Regions from separate parts of the Paenibacillus xylanilyticus genome, predicted to be linked through region 2. Evidence: riboswitches for the same ligand, from Rfam matches in the RefSeq annotation. Region 2 holds a riboswitch; the other holds the start of a gene.
What was found. Region 2 has a riboswitch for glycine ahead of sdaAB (L-serine ammonia-lyase, iron-sulfur-dependent subunit beta). Riboswitches for the same ligand answer to the same signal wherever they lie in the genome.

Region 1 (12,007 bases), 1.9 Mb from region 2:
TGTTTGCCAAAGCGAAATACGCGGCGACTATGGATGGACGTACGGTTCAAGTAAATACATCGGGCCGAATTACGCTTCAGCAGGCGCGTCATCCTCTGATGGGCACCTCCATGATTCCGCTTGATTTTGCCATCGGAAGGGATTATTCCTCACTTATCATTACAGGGCCAAATACAGGCGGCAAAACGGTAGCGCTCAAAACTTTGGGGCTGCTCACCCTGATGATGCAGTCCGGTCTGCTCGTTCCTGTGGGTGAAGGCGGCGAGATGGCCGTATATCACGAAGTGGCTGTCGATATTGGAGACGGACAGAGCTTGGAACAGGCACTCAGCACCTTCTCGGCACATATCCGCAACATGATCGGTATCCTCGAGCAGGCGAATTCATCCACCCTTGTCCTGATCGATGAGATGGCTTCTGGGACGGACCCTGGAGAGGGGGTTGGTCTTTCCATCGCCATGCTGGAGGAACTGCACAGCCGCGGGGCAACCGTGGTGGCTACCACTCATTTTGGGGAAATCAAGCATTTTGCTGCTGCCGCGCGAGGATTCGAAAATGCACGGATGGAATTTGATACGGCTACGCTGCAGCCCCTTTACCGTCTGCGTATCGGCGAGGCAGGTGAGAGCTACGCCTATTCCATCGCCTTGAAGCTGGGGATGCCACAGCACATTATTGATCGTTCCCAGTCCATATCAGATCAAGGCATATCGAAGAGTACTATCAACAGCATGAGCTCCATCATGCCAGTAGTGAAACCAATACCAACTGAGAGTTCTGTCCTTGAGCCATTTCCGAACTCCACACCTGCACAGAAGACGGAGAAGAAAGTACATTCCCCGGCAGCGACTAAATCTGGAAATCCATCCCTGCAGGTAGAAGGTACAAAGTCGGATCCACCAGCAAAAAAATTCCGAAAAGGGGATCGTGTATACGCAGCCTATCTGAACCAGTCAGGAATCGTCTGTGACGTGGAAGACAGTCGTGGAAACATCGGGGTAATGCTGCGCGGGCGGAAAGTCAAAATTCACAAGAAACGCCTCACACTTCATATATCTGCAGATGAGCTGTATCCAGGCGATGACTATGATCTGGATATTGTGCTGGAGACAAAGGAGAACCGGAAGAAGCGCAAATTAATGGGACGCAAACATGTCGAAGGGCTGACCATTGAATTGCCACCTGAAGAATAGGGCCAGCCCTGCTATACTATTAGGTATGACGATATGGAGAAAGTAGGAATGCCATGAGCGAAAGTTATTCTTCACAGGCCAAGTCGACAGCTGCAAAAGCCTCCCAGGTCAATGTGCTCTTATGCCCATTATGCGGAGAGGCTAATGGCTGCTCCTATGCGGCTGGCCGTCCCCACTCCGAATGCTGGTGCAATCATGCCGAGTTTCCCGAAGGTGTGTTTGACCGCATTCCGGTGGAGCAGCGGCGTAAATCGTGCATCTGTCAGCGATGTCTGGAATCGTATACAGATCAGGCTGAACACAAACAAGAGCCTCACAGTTAACTCCTGTGAGGCTCTTGTTTTGCGATTGGGTGTCATAATGCGGCACGCAATCGCTATATGAGTTGTTCCTTACATTTGATGATAATGTTCTACAGCCTGCTTAAGCACAGGGTGCTGCTCATCCATGGCTGTGTAGTGACTAAGTGCTGCAGCAATGCCCTTTTGTTTGATCATATCCTGAAGCTCTACTGCCTCCGGATCATCCTGTACATCGAATTTGCAGGCTGCCGCCATGCCTCTTGCCAGGTTCGTCGTGCCCATTCCATAGTCATGTGCCTGTAGCGCCGGACGAACCAGACGGTCGTTGGGCGACAGCTTCCGCAGCGGCGAACGGCCTACCCGGGTGACTTCATCGGTGAGATGCGGGTTTACAAATCGCTCCAGAATTTTATTTATATACTTCTGATGATCTTCGGGGTCGAAACCAAACCGTTTCACAAGAACCTCACCCGTTTCCTGCAGTGCACCATAGACAAGAGATTTCACTTTATCGTCTGCAATCGCCTTCTGAATCGTATCATACCCGTTCACGTAACCGAGATATGCAGCGCAGCAATGTCCCGTATTGACGGTAAACAGCTTCCGCTCGATATAAGGCTCAAGGTCATCCACATAGAGTACACCTTCAATCGGAAGGAATGCAGCCGCCATCTGTGAACGGTCCACAACCCACTCATAAAAAGGTTCAACCTGTACATGCAGCGAGTCTTCGTGATGCTGTATGGGAACAATCCGGTCTACTGCGGAGTCAGGGAAATACACATATTGATCAGCAAGAGCCTTAACGGGTTCTTCCAACAGAGCATACACATGCTCTTTCAGCTGTGTGCTGGCTCCAATGGCATTCTCACATGCAATAATGTGAAGTGGTTTCTGCACCGAACCTGAATTCAATCTTGCCTCAAGCCCTTTGGCGATGCCTGGTGCAATATGTTTCAGGATGCCCACTCCGACCGCGGTCGTAACAAGATCTGCCTCTGCAACGTTCCGGGCAACCGTCTCCAGCTGCGTTCCATCAATGGCATTTACACCTTTGACCGTTTCCATATCTTTTGTTTCGTTGGCTAATTCGACCGTATACTGTCCACGCTCCTGTAATTCCTTGACCAGCTCCTGGTTCACATCCGAGAAGATGACATTATAACCTGCCCGTGACAGGATTAATCCGATGAACCCGCGTCCGATATTACCTGCACCGAAATGAAGGGCCCTCATAGTTCCATTTCACTTTCGAGAATAGTAATGATTTCTTCCGCCGTTTTGGCATAACGAAGGGCTTCCATGTTCTCATCTTCCGCACAAATGACCGCAATGCTGGTCAGAATCTCCATGTGCTCACCGCCCTGAGCGGCGATACCGATCACCATGTAGGCTTTTTCATCCCCAAAATCTACACCTTGCGGGAACTGAATCACCGAAATGCCTGTGGACAGAATGAACGATTTGGATTCCTTCGTTCCGTGTGGAATGGCAAGTCCATTGCCCACGTAAGTCGATACGATCTCCTCGCGCTCAAGCATTTTGTCGATATAATCGGCAGTAATATGTCCAGCGTCTTTCAGAATCTGTCCTGCCATGCGAATAGCCTCATATTTGTCCTGTGCCGTTGCGTTCATAACCACTTTGTCTGTTGTAAGTATGCTCATGTTTATTAACCTCCAATTTCGGTTTTACTTCGATAAAATCCAACCAATTCCCGGGACAGATAATGAATAAGATCGTCCCTGATTCCCTTTTCCAGCAGTGTAATCATCTCATCCTGCAGTAACAATGCGCTGATCTCGCTTAGCACCTCCAGGCTCTCCCGGGATAACTCCCTCGGTCCAACCATCAGTAGGATATGGCTGACGCCAACCGGGTCCTCCGTCGTCACAAGCAGCGGCTCTGATAATTGGAACAGGCTAATGGACGGCCTATAAATGCCATCACTGCGGGTATGAAACAGCGCGAGTGATGTATCCGGAATTTTCTGGCTGCCCACCTTCTCACGCGCTTCAAGCAGCCTGGCGATCTCTTCCGGGTCCTTCAGCACCCCGGATTCCTGCAGTACCTTGCACATGGCAAATGCCGTTTCATAAAAGCCCATCTTGCGGTTATCCAGTGGAAATACCTGAAACTTGCCTGTGATTCTAACGATTTCAATGAGTGTGGCATCAAGCCCCGCCGGATCAGCATGGCGGTCAGGTGCCTTTCCACTTGATTTACTCTCTCCATATTTATCTTGTACCCGCTGCAGCGTCGTATTTTGAATGTACAGACGCAAACGTTCGCTTTCTTCCGCTGTTAACAAGGGACTCACCTTGTAATACTGATGCGGTTCCATCGGCAGATCGACTGTGGATAAAATGAGGTCATAGTCCTCTTCAGGGATCCGTGCAGCCTCGTACCATGAAGCACTGTCAACGATCCGGATCTCCGGAATCTCCTTGGACAACCGGCTGGACAGCATACGGGATGAGCCAATTCCGCTTGTGCACACGATAATGGCCCGAATCTCGCGCTTCAGCACACGCAATCGCTCGATCGAAGCGCCAAAATGCATGACCAGGAATCCAATTTCCTCATCCGGCACGTCCGTATCCGGCCATGCGTCATGCACCGCGTTCTTCACATCCCCGAACAATGAATCGTAATCCTTGCGAATCTGCTGAAGCAGCGGGTTACGTATGCTTTGCCTGCCGCCAATCCGCTCCATCACCGGCTGCATATGGGCAATCAGCCCTTCTCGCAGAAGACGATCCTCCTGGAATGCATAGCCCGTTCTCCCCTGCATCTGATCCATCAGGGAACGAACCATGTCCAGCAATACCAAATCGTCAACAGGCAGTAAGCGTGTGGAGTGAATAAGCTGCTCGGTTTCAATTAGTAATTTGTGCAAATAGCTCTGTTCTTCCTTGGCAAACGAGATGCCAAGCTGATCGGAGAGCACGCTGCATAGTCTCGCAGCCATGTATTCAGGCACACTCTGATCTCCAGTAGAAGGGTAAACCGCTTTTTTATCCGAAGAAGGAATACGCCCGACGGTAAACCCCCTGCGAATGCGCACCAGCGCAACGGACAGTTGAATAAGCAATTTGGTATACTGGCGCTCGGGAATATTTTCGAGCCAGTCAATATCCGGCTGCCATAAGGCATTCTCGACCGTCAGTACATCACGATGGCCAATCATGCCCAGCAGCTTCTGGTTCACCTTGGAAATCCCCTGGTCAGGCTGCCTTCCGAACAGATCAGATTCATCCAGATATTCAAGCGCAAGTCCTGCGATTGCTGCGCGATAGGCTGTTTCACTGCCATTGATCTTCACTCCGTATCCTCTCCTGCGAACCAGCTTCAGGCCCGCTTGACGAATCCGGGGTTCCAGTTCATCCAGATCATTACTCACGGTCGAGACCGTTACTCTCAGATCTGATGCGAGCGCAAGCAGTTTTACAGGCTCCGCCTCATCCAGCAAAATACAAAGCATGAAGAGTTTACGCTCTTCGGGCGTAAACTCCACATATTCGTTCAGCTCCAGCTGCTCACGCAGTGAAGCCAAATCATCGGAACCAGGGTCTATGCGGACCCCGGTTCCTGATTTTTTTTCCAATTTCATGCCAAAGGGTGCAAGCCACTTCTCAATCATCTGAAGCTCCCGATGGACGGTTCGTGTGCTGACTTTGACCGCTATTGCAATGTCGCCGGCGGTTACTTCCTGCGGATGTTCCAACAGGAACTCCACAATTTCACGCTGTCTTTTCGTAATACTCATATCTCAAGCCTCCGGCTCAGGGAAAACGATCGCAAACCTGTTATTTCAGGCGTTCAACGAGCGCATCGTATTCCGGGCTTTTTAGGAAGTTGTCGATGGATATATGTTCTGCATTCGGTGCCACGCTGCGGGCACGGTCCGTCAATGTCTTCTGCGTTATAACAACGTCTGCGTCCTGCGGGATATCACTGATTGCTGTGTTGGTTACCGCAACGTCAATCCCTTCGGCTTTCATCTTCTTGCGGAGAATGGAAGCCCCCATGGCACTTGAACCCATGCCTGCATCACAGGAGAAGACGATTTTCTTCACATCGGTTTTTGCTTTCACAGCGGAAGAAGCCAAATCCGCGGCTCTGTCTGCTTCACGATTATCTGCTGTAACAGCAGCATTCGCTGTATTGCCTTGGCTCTTCATGTCTTTCATGCGATTCGCTGCAGACTCCAGATCTTCTTCTTTTTGCTTACCTGTTTTCAGCAGCAGTGCTGCAACCAGGAAGGATACGATAGCGGCCACAGCCACCCCGGCGAGCATCGGCAGATATCCACCTTTTGGCGTTAACAGGGAATATGCAATGATACTACCCGGTGAAGGTGCTGAGACCAGTCCTGCTCCAGTAAGCATGAAGGTTGCTGTACCTGCCACGCCGCCTGCGATTGCCGCAAGAATCAGAATCGGTTTCATCAGAATGTAAGGGAAATAAATTTCATGAATTCCCCCGAAGAAGTGGATGATCACCGCACCCGGTGCGGAAGATCTTGCTGTTCCACGACCGAAGAAGCAGTAAGCCAGCAGGATGCCAAGTCCGGGACCCGGGTTCGATTCAAGCATGTATAATACGGATTGACCCAATTCTCTTGCTTGATCTGTTGCAATCGGTGTTAGAATGCCGTGGTTGATTGCATTGTTCAGGAACAATACCTTCCCTGGTTCAATGATCAGGTTGACGAGTGGGAGCAATCCCAGATTCATCAGCCCCTGTACACCAGCCGATAATACGGTGCTAATTCCTTCTACAGCAGGTCCGATACCCAGCAGTGCAATGATCGCCAGGATACCACCGATAATACCGGCAGAGAAGTTATTAACCAACATCTCGAACCCTGCTTTGATCTTGCCTTCAACGGCTTTATCGAACTTTTTGATGATCCATGCAGCCAGTGGTCCGGCAATCATGGCACCCAGGAACATCGGAATGTCACTGCCGACGATAACCCCTATAGTCATGATGGCACCAATGACACCACCACGCTGGCCATGCACCATCGTACCTCCAGTGTAACCGATAAGAAGTGGCAGCAAATATTTGATCATCGGATCTACTAACGTTGCAATCGTTTCGTTAGGGAACCAGCCTGTTTTGATAAACATGGCCGTAATTAGCCCCCAGGCAATAAATGCACCCATATTCGGCATAACCATACCACTCAGGAATCGGCCAAAACGCTGAACGCCTACCCGGAGACCGCCTTTGGAATTGGACGTTTGGTCCAAGTTACTCATTGTATTATCCTCCTCGGATCAAGTAGTTATCATTTATGAAAGGGGTATCATTTCTCCCCTGCTGTTATCCTAAGCCAGTTTGGTCTCCGGTTCAACGAAATGAAAGCGTACTTTCGTCATGATCATTGATGACAACATTGTGTTTATGTAATCGTTTTTATGGTGCTGAGAGGGTTCTAACCATTGATATACTTGGCTTTTTTCGTGTGTGACTTATATCATTTACGGTGTTAAATTCTATCATATAGCTTGTGCGATTCAGCCTTATTCCATCCTGTTCAAGTGCCTTATATGGCAACAAGCCTGTCCTTTTGAACACAAAAAAACCTGTATGAGCACCAAGGCTCACACAGGCTCTGAAGACGTGAACGACCGTCCAATTTATCAAAAAAAACATTAATTACTAAAGGTTATTTAATGCAAATACATTTCACTCCTCGGTATGCTTACGATATGCATCTGCATTCATAAGTTTAGACAACGCTGCTGTCAGATCACCTTCAACACGAATCTCAATCATCCAGCCTTCTTCGTAAGGTGAACTGTTGACGAGTTCAGGTGCATCCTGCAGTGCTTCATTCACAGCAATAATCGAACCGCTTACCGGAGAAAACAAATCCGAAACCGTTTTAACGGATTCAATCGTACCAATGCTGTCTTCTGCTTTTACATCCGATTCAAGGTCAGGCAATTCCACAAACACAATGTCACCCAGCTGATGCTGCGCGAACTCGGTAATGCCGATCCGTACAGTATCCTCCCCTACGGTTTGCACCCACTCGTGCTCTTCACTGTACAGGAAATCACTTTTCAATTCGCTCATCGATATCCGCCTCGCTTTTCATTAATGAGTGCATGCGTCCTTCGGCCAACCTTTTTCCCAGAACATAGCGTAAGATATTTTGGATTGAAATGTCAAGATACCTCACAAATTATTTGATTTTTGATGATTACAGCCTGTAACGCAAACACCCTCACTCTACATATAATGGGTAATATTAGAATAGAAAGCGCACTCTTTTTATATACACGAACAATAAATTGAGATAACTAAATATTATTCGGTTTTTTATTAATTTCTGTGATATCGTTCTTGACATCGATAGGGGATTCACGTTTTAATGAGAGAGTAAATGTTAATCGTTGTGTGCATCACCCGCGGATGAATGTAAAGGGAGAGATTACCCGTGACGCCCAACTCTTGGATGCATGCGGTAACGCCGAAGGAGTAAACCACCCGACAAGCGGGAGGTGAATCTCTCAGGCAAAAGGACTTTTACGGGACGCAACTCTGGAGAGCATCTATTCGCCCGGTAGGGGCGTTTTGATCACCCAAGGGGAAACCTGCTGCAACCTATTGGCGGGGTAACTCTCAGGTACCAAGGACAGAGCCTAAGAATACAGCGTGCTTCTGGCATGCCGGTTCTTTGGCCTGTCCTTTTCCTTTTTCCCAAAAAAACGAAATTCAGGATCAAAACCGGCGCTGTCATCAGCAGCCTTAACCATACTTATCCAAGAAAAGAATGCATCATTCATGTTATACACTCGGCCCGGTAGCGGCCATAACGAGGTGATTTGATGTCCGATTTGCTTAGAACTCCACTCTATCCACTTTATCAGCAATATGAAGGTGTACGGTGCATCGATTTTGGAGGCTGGGAGCTTCCGGTGCAATTCAGCGGGATTCAGAAGGAACATGAAGCGGTGCGTGAACGGGCTGGACTGTTCGATGTATCCCACATGGGTGAATTCACGGTGCAGGGTGAACAGGCCGAAGCATTTTTGCAGAAACTGACGACCAACGACGTAACTACACTGGTTCCCGGCCAGGCACAATACACATTAATGTGTTACCCGGACGGTGGCGTAGTGGACGATCTGCTCGTTTACAAGCTGGAAGATCAGCATTATATGCTCGTCGTGAATGCCTCCAATATCGACAAGGACTGGGCATGGCTGCAGGAGCACATGGTCCCTGGGGTGAGCATGACGAATGACTCCGCGGAAACAGCTCTGCTGGCTCTACAGGGCCCGCTTGCTGCAGACATCATCGGAAAAGTTACAGATACCGACGTATCTGTAATCGAGCCTTTCCGTTTTGTACTGAATGCTGAGGTCTGTGGTGTAAAACTGCTGCTGTCCCGCACCGGTTATACCGGAGAAGACGGCTTCGAACTATACGTACAGGCAGATCAGGCCGCTGCGGTCTGGAACGGATTGATGGAGGCGGGTGCTGACCACGGACTGGTTCCGGCTGGACTTGGTGCACGGGATACACTTCGATTCGAAGCGAAGCTGCCCCTCTACGGACAGGAACTATCGCCGACCATTTCACCGCTGGAAGCAGGCGTTGGCATGTTTGTGAAGCTGAATGCCGGACCTTTTATCGGACACGAAGCGTTATTGCAGCAAAAGAATGATGGACCTGCCCGCAAACTCGTCGGCATTGAAGTGCTGGAACGCGGGATTCCACGTCCCCACTATCCCATCTACGCGGAAGGCGTGCAGATCGGGGAAGTAACAACCGGTACACAGTCCCCTACGCTGAAGCGCAATCTGGGGCTCGCCCTGATTAACAGCCAATATGCTGCACTCGGCACCCCGCTCGAGATTGAGATTCGTGGCAAAAAGCTGAAAGCTGAAGTTGTGAAGACCCCTTTTCATAAACGGACACGTACGTCAAAGACACCTACCCAAGGAGCTGAGCAAGCATGAGCAAGCACCGCTATATTCCCATGACTGAACAGGATCAGAGCGCCATGCTCGCAACCATCGGTGTGAATACGATTGAAGATCTGTTCCAGGACATTCCGCAGGAGATTCGTTATCAAGGCGAGCTGCCTGTCTCCTCCAAACTGGATGAATACGCACTGACGCGTCATATGTCCAAACAAGCCGGCTCGAATGCCAATTTTGAGACACACGCCAGTTTCCTGGGCGCAGGCATATACGATCATCATATCCCTTCCGTGATTAATCACGTCATTTCCCGTTCCGAGTTCTATACCGCCTATACGCCATATCAGCCCGAAATCAGTCAGGGCGAGCTCCAGGCGATCTTCGAGTTCCAATCGTATATCTGTGAACTGACTGGCATGGCTGTAGCCAATGCGAGCATGTATGATGGCGCGACCGCATTTGCAGAAGCAGGAAATCTGGCCGCTGCGGCAACCCGCCGCAAACAGCTGATCGTCTCCCGTACGGTTCATCCCGAAGCCCGTCAGGTATTGAAAGCCTATGCTCACGGTCTGAATTTGGAGATTGTCGAGATTGGTTATCAGGACGGGGTGACCGATTGGGATGCCCTTCAAGCCGCCGTATCAAATGATACCGCAGCTGTCATGATCCAGAGCCCGAACTTCTTCGGTGCCGTGGAAAATGTAAAACAGGCTGCAGACCTCGCGCATGCGCACAAGGGTCTGCTCGTTGTCAGCGCAAACCCGCTGGCGCTTGGTATGCTCGAAGCTCCAGGCAAGCTGGGTGCCGACATCGTTGTCGGTGATGCACAGCCCCTTGGCATCTCCGCTTCGCTCGGTGGTCCGACATGCGGATATTTCGCTGTATCCCAGGCTCATATGCGCCGGATTCCTGGCCGAATTGTTGGCCAGACAACGGATCGCAACGGCAAACGAGGTTTTGTACTAACACTTCAAGCACGTGAACAACATATCCGCCGCGAAAAGGCGACATCCAATATTTGTTCCAACCAGGCACTGCTTGCCCTAAGCGCTTCGGTGTATATGTCTACTATGGGAAGACAGGGCATGATTGATGTGGCTGACCTGAATTTGCAAAAGAGTCATTATGCTCTTCAAGCACTGACAGCAATTCCTGGAGTCAGCCTGACCTTTAATGCACCCACATTCAATGAATTTGTGATCCAACTCCCTGATGGGACAGACGTTGATGCCCTTCAGTTGAAGCTGCTGGATGCCGGTTTCATCGGTGGATATGAACTTGGACGGGATTACCCGGAGCTTGCCGGACATATGCTGGTCGCTGTTACGGAACGGCGCAGCAAGGAAGAGATTGACGAATTCACACGTGTATTGGAGGGATCGCTGTGACTCAGGAAATGACAACCATCCAAGGACAGCCGGAAACGGCAGCTCCTTCCCAAGCCGAAACCAGCACGCAACAAATGGCACAAGCAGCATCGCCTGCTCCAGAGCAGTCGCTGATCTTTGAACTGAGCAGCCCGGGTCGTGTCGCTTACTCCCTTCCTGAATGCGATGTTCCGCGTCAAGATCCCGCGAGCTTGATTCCCCGGGAAATGCTGCGCTCGGAAGCAGCTGCACTGCCTGAGGTATTTGAAGTGGATGTCATTCGTCACTATACTGCCCTTTCCCGCCGGAACTTCGGGGTAGATAATGGATTCTATCCACTTGGCTCTTGTACAATGAAGTACAATCCGAAAATTAACGAAGATGTCGCTCGCTACAATGGATTTGCCAAGATTCATCCGCATCAGCCTGAATCCAGTATTCAAGGTGCACTTGAACTTCTGTATACGTTGCAAAACGACCTTGCAGGTCTGACTGGCATGGACGCGGTGACCCTGCAACCAGCTGCTGGTGCACATGGTGAATGGACCGGACTCATGATGATTCGTGCCTATCACGAAAGTCGTGGTGAACAGCGGACCAAAGTCATTGTTCCGGATTCTTCACACGGCACCAACCCGGCAAGTGCAACCGTGGCTGGCTTCGAGACAATAACCATTCCATCCCGGGCGGACGGTCTGGTTGATCTGGATGCACTGCGTGCAGCCGTAGGTTCGGATACTGCAGCCTTGATGCTGACCAACCCAAATACCCTGGGATTGTTTGAAAAGGACATTCAGGAGATTGCCTCCATCGTGCATCAAGCCGGTGGCCTTCTCTATTATGACGGAGCCAACTCCAATGCCATTATGGGTATTACCCGTCCTGGTGACATGGGCTTCGATGTCGTGCATCTGAACTTGCACAAAACGATGAGTACTCCGCACGGCGGAGGAGGTCCTGGTGCGGGACCTGTCGGCGTAAAAAATCGCCTGATTCCGTTCTTACCGAAACCGATGGTGATCAAGAACGATCAGGGACAATACGCGCTGGATCGCGAAGGAGATCAATCGATTGGTCGGGTCAAAGCATATTACGGCAACTTCGGTATCTTGGTACGCGCCTATGCTTACATTCTTACGTATGGACCTGAAGGCTTGCGCCGGGTATCCGAATGTGCCGTACTCAATGCAAACTAT
Region 2 (12,007 bases):
TCATCCTAAGCCACATCCTTCCGGCTGAAATGCATCATCCCAAGCAGCATAATCAGAATCCCTGCCGCCAACCCCATCCCTACGTACATGAATGGATTCGGCCCATTCCATGCCATCTGTGCCCAAGCGAGCGGGAAGATTGGTGAGATGCTAAGTGCGAACATGCCTGTGATTGCAAGGACAATGCCCAAGGTCACCGGAAGTGCCTGATTTTTGGCAACCATCGTTAGCCACAGTTCAATGGATAGTACAGGAAGTGCCCCGGCCAGCGGCAGCAGACCCAGCTTGAATGCTTGAATCCATGGAATGTCTCCGGCATTGAAGCCGAACACGAGGCCCAGAATCACGATTCCGGCAGTCAAAAGAAGACAAGAGATCACAAGCAGTATACACGCCAATAAGAACTTCGCCAGATAAACTGCTGGTCTCGGAATCGGCATGGCCAGAAGCTGCTTCCATGAACCCTGCTCATGCTCAACATTCGCAATCATGGAGCTCAGTATCGTTGCGCCAAGCATTAAAGCTAACGGTACAAAAACAACCACATTCTCCAGAAGCCCATTCCACAGGTTATCCCCATATATTCCTTTTAAATAATCCAGACGGAGTCCAAAGTTCAGTGCCTGCATTAAGGTAAGTCCGATGGGTGCAAGGAAGACAAGAAACCAAATGCCTTTTCCACGAATTTTGAGCCAGTCCGACGATAATGCACGCCCCGTCATACCATAGCCCCCTCACCAATGACCCGCATGAAGAGGTCTTCGAGAGACTGTCGGTGCTCCTCCACCCGGTAAATGGCGTGGTCTTGTTCAACCAATCTGCGTACCAGCAGCGCAATCGCACTGTTGTCCATATATGGGAATGTCAGCTCAGAGCCTTGACGCTGACCGAATTGCCCTTGTTCTCTTGCCAGCTTCATGGCTTCTTCCGGCTCGGAAACAATCAATCGGATAGAGCTGCCAGTCTGGCTGTGCAGATTTGCAATGGTATCCTGAAGCACCATTTTGCCTTCGCGAATAATCCCCACGCGGCTAGCCATCTGCTCCACCTCACTGAGCAAGTGACTCGATACCAATACCGTAATGCCATGTTCCAGCGGCATGCGTTTAATTAACTCACGGATCTCCTGAATGCCGGCCGGATCCAGTCCATTCGTAGGTTCATCCAATATCAACAGTTCCGGCTGACCCAGCAAGGCACTTGCAATCCCGAGTCTCTGCTTCATTCCAAGTGAGTACCCTTTAACCGCGCGCTTTGCATCCCTCGTCAGATCGACTATGGACAATACTTCAGCAATTCTGGATTTGGGTACATTCAGGATCCGCCGCAATGCCTCCAGATTTTCGACTGCATTCAGATGTCCGTAATATGACGGATACTCTACGAGCGAACCAACACGGCGCAGAATATCCATGCGATCCTTGCGAATGTCTTTATCGAAGACACGAATGACCCCTTTTGTCGGTTTGATCAAGCCCAGCAGCATACGAATGGTTGTTGTTTTACCCGCACCGTTGGGTCCCAGAAAACCGTAAATGTCCCCCTTCTTGATATGCAGATCCAATTCGCGAACTGCCGCCCGATCCCGATATGTTTTCCATAAATTAGCCGTTTGAATAATGTTATCACTCACTGTTTAATCACCTCGGATATCATCGTAACCGTCCAAGGTTAAAACTACAGTTGTCCGAAGTTTAAGTTTAGTTTAAATCGTGCTGGGTCAGACCTTAAGTCAATATATAAATATCTGAACTCCTTCGGATGAGCTATCCACCTTTTTACGCAGGCCCATCTCGCGAACGAGCAGATCCACAATGGACAGCCCGAGACCTGTACCTTTCGCCCCCACCTCTTGCTGCATGCCCGGACCCTGATCCCGAATAACCAGAGCTGTTCTGTCGTGAATTCGTTCAGTGGATATGCCAATGTATTTTCCGTCTCCTGCATACCGAACCACGTTCTGAAACAGGTTATCCAGAATACGACGCATGCCCTGTTCATCCACGTTCCAGATCAGCGGCTCATCCGGCAGGTCAATATCGATGGCGAACTGCTCTTTCTCCCATACAGGGTACCATGCCGCGGCCGTTTCCCTGACGATCCGGAGAACATCTTTCTCTTCCAGCTTCAGCGTGTACTTACCACTCGCAAGCAGATTGTACGATAACATGTTATCAATAAGTCCGCTTAGATCATCCATCTTGGACTCCATGCGTGACAATGAACTGATGCCCTTATCGCTGAGCGCTTCCTTGTGAAGAGCATGCATATGCCCACGAATGACCGTGAGTGGCGTACGCAAATCATGGGAAAGTCCAGCAATGAGACGTTTGCGGAACTGTTCCTCCTCACGTTCCCTATGACGGCTTTCGGTCAGCTGATACACCATCTGATTGAAGGAGTCTTCCAGCTGACCGATCTCGTCCGATCTGCGAATATCAACAGGAAGCGGAATACCTTCTTTACCTGGCGTAATCATGGCTGTCTGCAGACGGATCAACCGTTTGCGAATCCGTGCAAAAAACAGAATGGACATCACAATGAAGAACAGAAAAATAATCGTCATTAGCAAACCAAGATACAGGAGCTCCATCGGCCAGTTGCTCTGGGATTTTTGGAGCAGATATCTCGGCACTTCAATGACCATGAAGCCTTTTCCCTTGTCCTGATTGCCTCCACCTATAAATGAAACGACGGTTAACGGGTCACGGTAGACGGCCTCCTTCATGAATGCCATCGTGTAGGAAGCATCCCATACTGCGGGAATGCGGGTTTCGACCTTCTTCTGATCACTCAGCGGCCATTTCAAAGTAGTCAGGGTTGAGCCATTTGCCGGAGTTTCAACTACTTCTACACCCTCACCTCCAAGTATAAAAGCGGTTTTCCCATTCTCATCCACTCTGTACACTGAAGATTTGGGATACTTGGCATGTAACTGCTTCATGCGATCGTCGATCTTGGCGGGTGCTGCCTGACCCAGCTTCTTCGATTCATTGGACCAAAGATTGCTTATGTGCGTAACGTCACCGTAAGGAGCGGCGCTGCTCTTACTCACGTTATTAACGACTAGGACATAAATGAAAGATGTGATCGGAAGAACAACGGGGACGAACAAAACCGCACACAGGATCAGAAGCATATAACGGGACATCAGCGAGCGGCCGAATCGGAGCTTTCGTTGTTCGTTCTTCTTTCCTGCGCTCTGTTCTGCCCGATTCTCTTGCTTTCTGAACCGCCTGATCATGGTTTCTTCACACGGTATCCAACCCCGCGTACAGTTTGAATAACCGACGGATTGGCCGGATCCCGTTCAAGCTTTTCGCGCAGATGGCGAATATGTACCATTAATGTCTTATCCCCATCCAGATAAGGCTCGTTCCAGACAGCCTCGTAAATCTGTTCTTTCGTACGAATCATGCCCATATGCCTGAGCAGGTAGGCGAAGATGTGAAATTGTTTGCCCGATAAAATGATCTCCTCCCCGGTCTCCTCATTGACGATCCGATTGTCCTTCTCATAGATGGACAGGTGATCCAGCTTCAGGGCAGCATCGGACGAAACGGTAGTTCCTGCCTTGCGCAGCTGTACTTCAATGCGTGCAGCGAGCTCATCAGGGTGAAACGGCTTGGTTACATAATCATCGGCAAAATCAAGCCCATGCAGCTTGTCATCGATGGATGTTCTGGCCGAGAGCATGACGATGGGCACGGAAGGATGTTCCTTTTTCATCCGCTGTCCTACCGTAAATCCATCCAGCCCAGGCAGCATAACATCCAAAATAATCAGTGAGCAGCCCCCGGCAGCTTCTGCTGCACCTTCACCGCTTCCCAGCCATATTACCTCATAACCGCGTTCCTCCAGGTCAGCTCTGACCCATGTCGCGATTTCTGTATCGTCCTCAATGTATAGCAGTTTTGTTTTCATGCGTGGATTCGTTTCCTTTCTGCACCCTTTGGGTTAATTATATATCTGAACATATTGGAGTAAGCTGTATGTACGAACGAAGCACCATCGAAAGGGACTACTCCGTTACTTTCATTAGTATTATACCTTAATCTTCAGTTACAGAAATGCCATGCATGATGTCCATGATGTACATATGAAGTGAATAGACGGGAGGAATTGTAACATGCTGCTGGAAGCCATCTATCATCAACCCAAGCGGAACTGGGCATATGCCTACGATAAGGATACTGTTCGCCTGCGCCTGCGTGCCAAGAAGAATGATCTCACCGAGGTATACGCCATGACTGGCGACAAATACGCATGGGAAAATACCAAAAAGCAGATCTCTTTAACCAAATTCACCTCAGACTCCATGTTCGACTACTATGAAGGTGAAATAAAGCCTCCGTACCATCGTCTGAAATACTCCTTTTTGCTCAAAAGCGGAGACGAGCAGATCTGGATGTCCGAAACGGGTTTCCAGGAAGACGAACCGGACGATCCGGGGCAGATGTTTCAGTTCCCCTATATTCACCAGGGTGCGGTCTTTACACCGCCTGAGTGGGTCAAGGATGCGGTTTTCTATCAGATCTTCCCCGAGCGATTTGCCAACGGCAATCCAGAGCTGAATCCGGAGAATGTTGAGCCATGGGGCGGCGAGCCTACACCATCCAACTTCTTTGGAGGTGATCTTCAGGGTGTAATGGATCATCTGGACTACCTCAGTGAGCTAGGCATTAATGCCATTTATTTTACCCCCATCTTCGAAGCAACCACCAATCATAAATATGATACTGAGGATTATCTCCGGGTAGATCGGCATTTCGGTGATGCAGACACCGTGAAACGCTTGGTCAAGCTGTGTCATGAACGCGGTATCCGGGTGCTTCTCGATGCGGTGTTCAATCATTCCGGGAAGACGTTTGCCCCTTTTGTGGACGTACAGGAGAACGGGGAGAAGTCCAAATACAAGGATTGGTTCCATGTTCATGAATTCCCGCTGGCTGTGAAGGATGGCATCCCTACGTATGAGACCTTTGGATTCGAGCCTCATATGCCGAAGCTGAACACGGAAAATCCGGAGGTGAAGGACTATCTGCTGAAGGTAGCGGAGTATTGGATCAAGGAAGTGGGCATGGACGGCTGGCGGCTGGACGTTGCGGACGAAGTGGATGATGCGTTCTGGCGCGATTTCCGCCGGGTGGTCAAGGCTGCGAATCCTGAAGCTTATATTCTCGGAGAAATCTGGAATGAATCCTCGGCATGGCTGCAAGGCGATCAGTTCGACGCTGCCATGAACTATCCGTTTACCGATGCCGTGAATGGTTTCTTTGTCAAAAATAAAATGAATGCCGAGACGTTCGCGAATTCCATCGGACGGCAGCTGTCACGTTATCCGCTGCAAGCCAGCGAAGTGGCGTTCAACCTGCTGGATAGCCATGATACCCCAAGGCTGCTGACGCTATGTGAAGGCGATCAGCGCAAGATGAAACTGGCCGCATTGTTCCAGTTCACTTATCTGGGCACGCCGTGCATCTATTACGGAGACGAGATTGGGCTGGATGGCGACCAAGATCCGGGCTGCCGGAAATGCATGGAGTGGGACGAGGCGAAGCAGGACCGTGAGTTGTTCACCTTTTATCAGCTGCTCATCGCTCTTCGCCATGCCCATCCCGCTCTCCGTGCAGAAGGTCAAGTCCGATTCCTGCAAGCCCGTCCTGAGGGCAGCCAGCTGATTCTCGAACGGCAGAGTGAGGATGAACGCATTCTCGTTCTGTTCAATCGTTCGGAGGAAACGGCGATCATTGAATTCGAAGGTGGCGCGGGCGAATGGACCGAATTGTTGGACGGTAACCACCGCACAGCTAAGGACGGCGATGTTCTCGCTGTTGAACTGCCAGCATACGGTTATGCCGTGTTAAGTACGGATATCAGTCAGGGATAAACAGTAAATATTTATTTCTCATCGTCGTAGATTACATGAGCTTTCTCCTGTAAAGCCCAGAGTTAGACTGAAGCCCTTTCTCTTCAAATAAAAAAAGGCGTCCTGCATGACCTGTAAAGGCCAGCGGACGCTTTTCTCCATTTTGTCTCCCGTATAATAAATCCTATCCTATCGGCTTCGTTCTATGCCTGCTCTTTCGAATTATCCTTCGTGCTCTGTGGTTCGGACTCAGCTTCAGGTTCCGCACGCTTCGCTTTGGGTTTCGCCAGCTTCTCCATCATTTTCCGGCCTGTTGGCGTCTGGGCCAACCCGCCCTGCGCTGTCTCGCGGTGCCTGCTCGGCATCGCACTTCCCACTTCCAGCATGACGTCAATGACTTCATCCGATGGGATGGCACTTCTTACCCCGGCAAGCGCCATATCGGCTGCGGCCAGGGCCGTTACCGCACCGAGTCCATTGCGGACGATGCATGGAATTTCAACAAGCCCTGCAACCGGATCACAGATGAGGCCCAGTGTATTTTTTAACGCGAGACCTACGGCATGAACGACCTGCTCCGGCGTCCCTCCGCGCAGCTCTACCATTGCACCAGCGGCCATGCCGATCGCAGAACCGACTTCTGCCTGACAGCCACCCTCTGCACCGGAAATAAATGAGTTATTGGCAATGACATATCCGATAGCACCTGCACAGAATAAGCCGTTCACCAGATGCTCATCACTCCATCCGAATCGCTCCTGGGAGCTGATGAATACACCGGGAATGATCCCGCAAGAACCGGCTGTTGGCGTAGCCACAATTCGGCCCATCGATGCGTTGACTTCAGATACACACAGGGCATAGGCCATGGCCAGCGCGGAAGCGTCACCTGAGCACGTCTCGCCCTGACGAATATATTCGGCCAACTTTTTGCCGTCTCCTCCAGTCAAGCCACTGCGCGAAGTGGTGTCCTCTGTCAGTCCTTTGCGTACAGCCTCTTTCATCACCTGATAATATTCCGACATCTGCCGCACAACGTCTGCTTCCGGCGTATTGGTCTCCTGAACCTGCTCCTCGATCATTAGCCGGGCTATGGTTTTGGATTCAGCCGTACAGATCGTATTCAGCTCATGCAAGTGCTTAAACCGCATCCGAATCAACCCCTCTCTTCAAATCAATGACACGAATATCCAGCACATGATCCAGTGAACGCAGGCGTTCCAACATCTCGGCACTCGGTGCTCCGTCCATTTCCATGGCTGTTAGCGCTTCGCCATCCCGGGCTTTCCGGTCTACCTGCATATAACCAATATTAACCCCTGAGGAGCTGATCGTAGACGTCACGGAAGCAAGCACCCCTGCCTTGTCCGCATGACGCAGAACGAGTGTGGGGAATTCCCCACTGATCTGTACCCGAAAATCATTAAGCGCATGCACCGACACACTGCCGCCGCCAATCGAAGCACCAACGAGTGAACATTGACGCTCGCCGTGCCACAACTCAATTTTGACCGTATTCGGATGCGGAGCAGGCAGTCCACTCGTGTAGAACTCCACCTCCATGCCCGCTTGTTCAGCATATTTCTCGGCGTCTGGTATCCGCGGATCATCCGTGACATAGTCAAGCAAACCACCAATTAACGCCAGATCCGTACCGTGACCTTGATACGTATCTGCAAATGAGCCGTATAGTGTCAGCCTGGCACGTTCAGGCGTACACCCCAGCCACTGCCGTGCAATTCTCCCCAGTCTCGCTGCCCCAGCTGTATGTGAACTTGAAGGGCCCGTCATCGACGGACCAATAATTGAAAAAACATCTTTAAATCGCATCCTGCACCCCTCCATATCGTCATATCCATCCAGACATGCACCATAATGTTCCTTAATTACTGAATGATGACATCAAAAAAGGACAGTAGAAGGCTTTAGGCCCTCTCTCTGTCCTCGTTACCTGAGAGTTTCATGATCAGAGGCCGCCCCATGGGGTACCCTTCTCATCATATACCCCTTGGGTGGCGCATTCGCGCACTCTCCAGAGCTGCGTCCAACGATGGTACATTTACCTGAGAGATTAACCACCTGCGCCGGGTGCGCAGCGGCTTGCTCCTTCGGTGCCTGGCAGCCTACTGAAACCAATGGCCTTCCCAGGTCTCTCCCGCTCGTTCTCATCCGCTGTATCGTATATATTCGCTTGAACACATATCAAACGTTGTCCTTATGAGATTGATCATTCATATAACAGATTAATATGCAACACACGTAATGTCAACAAAAGTAACGCATCATTATCATCTTGGCAAAATTCCACTAATATTATATGCAGCCTTCCACGGAATCGTTCAGTTTTCAATAGGATATAGACTAGCTATGGAGAGATTTTGATGATGAGCTGTGATCCTTATAATATGACTGTCTTGAAGGAAGCCAGCTCGTAAGCCATAACAGAAGGGCACCCAGCATCAGAACGGCCGAAACGACCGTATATACCGTTCGAAGAGAGATCACTTCGGCAACTACACCCATGACCAAAATCGAAATGACCTGCAATGCACTCAGCATGAGTCCAAGTACGCTGCTCATTCGCCCCATCAAGTCTACCGGTATATTATTCTGATAAAAGGTGACCAGTCCCGTGTTTGCCGGCGCCGAACACAGCCCTAGCAGGATAAAGGCGAATGCGGCAAGCTCGAACGAAAACGAACGAGCGAACAGGAAATAGCCAAGCGCAACCAAGAGCACGCCTCCGCCCATCATGTGACGGATGGACAAGTGTTTGGCGAACAACCACACCAGCAGAGACCCCACCATGTATCCTGCTCCAGTAACACTCATCAACGCCCCATACTGTGACTCGGACAGGTTCATGACTTGTCGGATAAATACCACTTCCTGTGCATCCAGCGACATGCCAATAACAAGAATAATCTGGAACAGGGCATAGATGCTCACCACATATCCTGCTTGGCGACTGAATAGCATTACCGCTCGCCAATCCTGAGCGATCAGGCGAGGGGTTAGCCTTGTCCTACCGCTGCTCTGCTCTCCCGTGCCCAGCCTTGGCAGGAACATCAGGATGAGCGCCGACACCACAAAGGAAGCTGCATTGGCATAGATCGCCGCTGCAGGAGACAGATAGATCAACATGACTCCGGCTATGGCCGGACCGGTAATAAAAGCACCTGAACTGATCATGGCCTGCAGGGAATTGAATCGCTTGCGCCGCTCAGTAGGAACCAGTCGGGTGATGTACACCTGCGAAGAAGGTACGAATATGGATGAGGACATGCTGACAAGAAACATAACGCAGTACATCATCCATAGACTAGGCATCAGCGGAAGCAATGCCACGAGCACAGCTCTCACCACATCTGCCCCAATCATCAGCTGCCGCTGGTCGTAGCGGTCAATCAGACTGCCTGACCAGAACTTGGTGCATACCGAGGCAATCGGCGAGATAATCCACAAGCCTGCGACTGCCGCCGGGGACTGTGTCATGTTAAGCACCATCAAATTAATGGCCACAATGTAGATAAAATCCCCCAGATTGGATATGCCTACTCCGCCCAGCAGCAAGCCGGCATGTTTCCATCCACCTGACTCGGCGCCCTTCCCTTTCCCCTGATCACGATCATTACTCATCCATTATATCCCTCCCGGATTCATTCCTTAAATCATTCAATGCACTGATTTAAAACCCAATAATTGTATTATCTCCTATTTGATCCTTTTTCGCAGTAAAAAAATGGACAATGCCTGCGTCGATCATCATATATCGCAGGGCTTTCCGTACAGAAAAAAGACTGCCATTAATCGGGCAGTCCCAAGTCGGTTTAATCCAAGCTGCTTTTCTATATCATTTTTGGGTCAAATCCGAAGCCTGCCGAAACCATTCATTTACGGCATTAGCCTGACCATATTCCAGGAATATGGCTTTGAAGCCGCCTCGATTCACCATCAGCCTCGCCCGAACGGATAACAAGGACTTGCCTCGCTGTCTTCGGGTAGCCACCGTATCCACTGTGACCACATGAGGCCGGCGCATCAGTGCTGTTCTGCGGGAGATGGCCCGGTGGCGAATGGTTAGCAGCTTGCCCTGAATACTCAGCCCTTCATCCTTGAAGCAACCGTACCCCCAAACGGCACATAAGGGAACAAGGAGAATTAGAAATGCACCCACCGGGCCCAGAAACACCGTCCCCGCTGTTCCCAGTAGGGCTGCGCCAAGCAGTTTCCAGCGCAAGAATAACCAGCGAGCTCGGTCCGGTGGTCTGTTGGCGGGTGGCTGCATGACGAATTGCGGTACAATTCGGGCAAGCAGCTCATTGACATCGCGGAGCGGCAGCAGCGGATGAAGCATCATTTTTTTCTCCGTTTCTGAAGTCAAAACATAAATCTCCACCTCGGCATAACCAAACGGCTGTCGCAGCAGTCCCTCCCTGATCTCTACCGCCTGGACCTTCCCTGGAGAGAACACATGCTTCTTTCGGTCGAGCAATCCGGAAACTATCGTAATATTACCGCCTTCCTGCTCCACTGTGAATCCGGCATACTTTATCGTGAACAGGACAGCAGACAAGATCCAGGCCAGCAAAAACATGACAGGAACAAGTCCGAGCCACCAGATCGCCGGCAGCTGTCCAGCCCGCTCAACCAAGCTGCTGTAGAAGTGCGCAGGGAGCAGATCATCCGCGAAGGAATAAACCCCCGTACCGAATACGACGACGAGCGGCAAATTCATCGTGGTCAGCGCTCCGGCAAACAGTCTTCCGGCTGACAGCCGCAGCAGAACTTCCCGTTCTGGCTGCATAAGCGTAGCGGATGCCTGGATGTGTTTCTCCTTTTGCTCAGGAGATTCTCCCTCTTCATCAGAGTTAAGATCTTCAGCATGTTCAGCTGGGAGAGGTGCTTCCGCTTTCTTCACAGCCTCATTCCGTTTCTGATACAACCACTGCTCTATCCGTTCGGCCTCCGCAACTGCCAGAGCAGGTAATACACCATCGGCCTCTTTGCTGCCGCCCGGCGTCTCAATCTTGAGCTGGGCTAGCCGGAGCAAGCGCTGAATCAGAGGCTGCTGTGTCTGGATGGAGTGAATACGGCTGAAATAGATCGATTTCTCCTCCCGGACAAAGATGCCCTGACGCAGCACAATCCGATCATCCTGAAGCGTGTAGCTGAATTTACGCCATTTAAACCACCCATACAGAATAATAGGAAGCGTAAATAGAACAAGGGCAGCAGCATAACCATACCAGGGAAATTTGCTCCAGTTCACGCCTTTGATGATGAGTAGAACGAGGATGGGAATGATGGACTTCATTACGCTAAAAAAGGGAAATAACATGTACAGCTTATGTAGATGCTTGGGTTCATTCATCGGGATCTTCCACCTTCGCCAGATGTCCGATACTGCGCTTCAATTGCTCTGCTTCCTCTCTTTCCAGTCCGGCGATATGGAGTGTGGCTGCGGCAGTAACGATGCTGACCTTGGCAAGTCCATACTTTCGCAGCAGCGGACCACTCTCCAGTTCCACCTGCTGTACACGCGTCATCGGCACAATCGTATCCGTATGCCATAACCAGCCGGAATGGATCTCCACTTCATCCTCAGCCACCCGAAAACTAAAGTGTCGGTGTCGCAAGCCGGGCAAAATCCATGTGTACCAGACCAGTGAAATGATAAAAAGCCCTAAGCCAATCCAGCCCGGCCACAGCACCCAGTCTCTAACCCATGCGATCATCAGATATCCAGCAGCCAAAAGAGTCAACAGCCCATTGACCATAAGGGCCGTCAGGGCTGTAGCTTGTTTCGCTTTGGGGTGGAGACGTCGCAGTTCTCCGTTGTTAACCTCTGTGTAATCCATTGCGTGACTCACACTCTCCTACCATTCAAAATTAAGGCTGATTAGGAAGCTTCAGTTCCTTCGCCCAAGCCTGAAGCTTCTCCTTCGTCCATTCCTCGTTCTCACCCATGATGGAGTAACGCAGCCCATTTTCAGTCCATGATATGTTTCGTATGCTCTTCATATACGAACCCTCGGTATCCCGAACCTCCACCTTGGACTCATCAGGCAGCAGTGTATCATCCACATTTTCATCCGGTGCCTTGAATACGGACAGACTCACTTCAACCTTGTCGTT

Region 1: another riboswitch for glycine. It lies ahead of gcvT (glycine cleavage system aminomethyltransferase GcvT); the one in region 2 lies ahead of sdaAB (L-serine ammonia-lyase, iron-sulfur-dependent subunit beta).

The regions. Positions count from the first base shown of each region.
Region 1 is NZ_CP044310.1:5,037,164-5,049,170, forward strand. Features, by position in the region: gene F4V51_RS22380 (endonuclease MutS2) at 1-1,193, shown strand, start outside; gene F4V51_RS22385 (cysteine-rich CWC family protein) at 1,247-1,516, shown strand; gene F4V51_RS22390 (mannitol-1-phosphate 5-dehydrogenase) at 1,586-2,731, opposite strand; gene F4V51_RS22395 (PTS mannitol transporter subunit IIA) at 2,728-3,162, opposite strand; gene F4V51_RS22400 (BglG family transcription antiterminator) at 3,168-5,264, opposite strand; gene F4V51_RS22405 (PTS mannitol transporter subunit IIBC) at 5,305-6,765, opposite strand; gene gcvH (glycine cleavage system protein GcvH) at 7,196-7,588, opposite strand; glycine riboswitch at 7,928-8,051, shown strand; gene gcvT (glycine cleavage system aminomethyltransferase GcvT) at 8,344-9,480, shown strand; gene gcvPA (aminomethyl-transferring glycine dehydrogenase subunit GcvPA) at 9,477-10,832, shown strand; gene gcvPB (aminomethyl-transferring glycine dehydrogenase subunit GcvPB) at 10,907-12,007, shown strand, end outside.
Region 2 is NZ_CP044310.1:487,371-499,377, reverse strand. Features, by position in the region: gene F4V51_RS02405 (ABC transporter permease) at 1-4, opposite strand, end outside; gene F4V51_RS02400 (ABC transporter permease) at 6-722, opposite strand; gene F4V51_RS02395 (ABC transporter ATP-binding protein) at 719-1,633, opposite strand; gene F4V51_RS02390 (sensor histidine kinase) at 1,733-3,244, opposite strand; gene F4V51_RS02385 (response regulator transcription factor) at 3,241-3,924, opposite strand; gene F4V51_RS02380 (alpha-glycosidase) at 4,130-5,890, shown strand; gene sdaAA (L-serine ammonia-lyase, iron-sulfur-dependent, subunit alpha) at 6,073-7,020, opposite strand; gene sdaAB (L-serine ammonia-lyase, iron-sulfur-dependent subunit beta) at 7,010-7,699, opposite strand; glycine riboswitch at 7,912-8,037, opposite strand; gene F4V51_RS02365 (MFS transporter) at 8,231-9,508, opposite strand; gene F4V51_RS02360 (PH domain-containing protein) at 9,723-11,243, opposite strand; gene F4V51_RS02355 (PH domain-containing protein) at 11,236-11,730, opposite strand; gene F4V51_RS02350 (LolA family protein) at 11,762-12,007, opposite strand, start outside.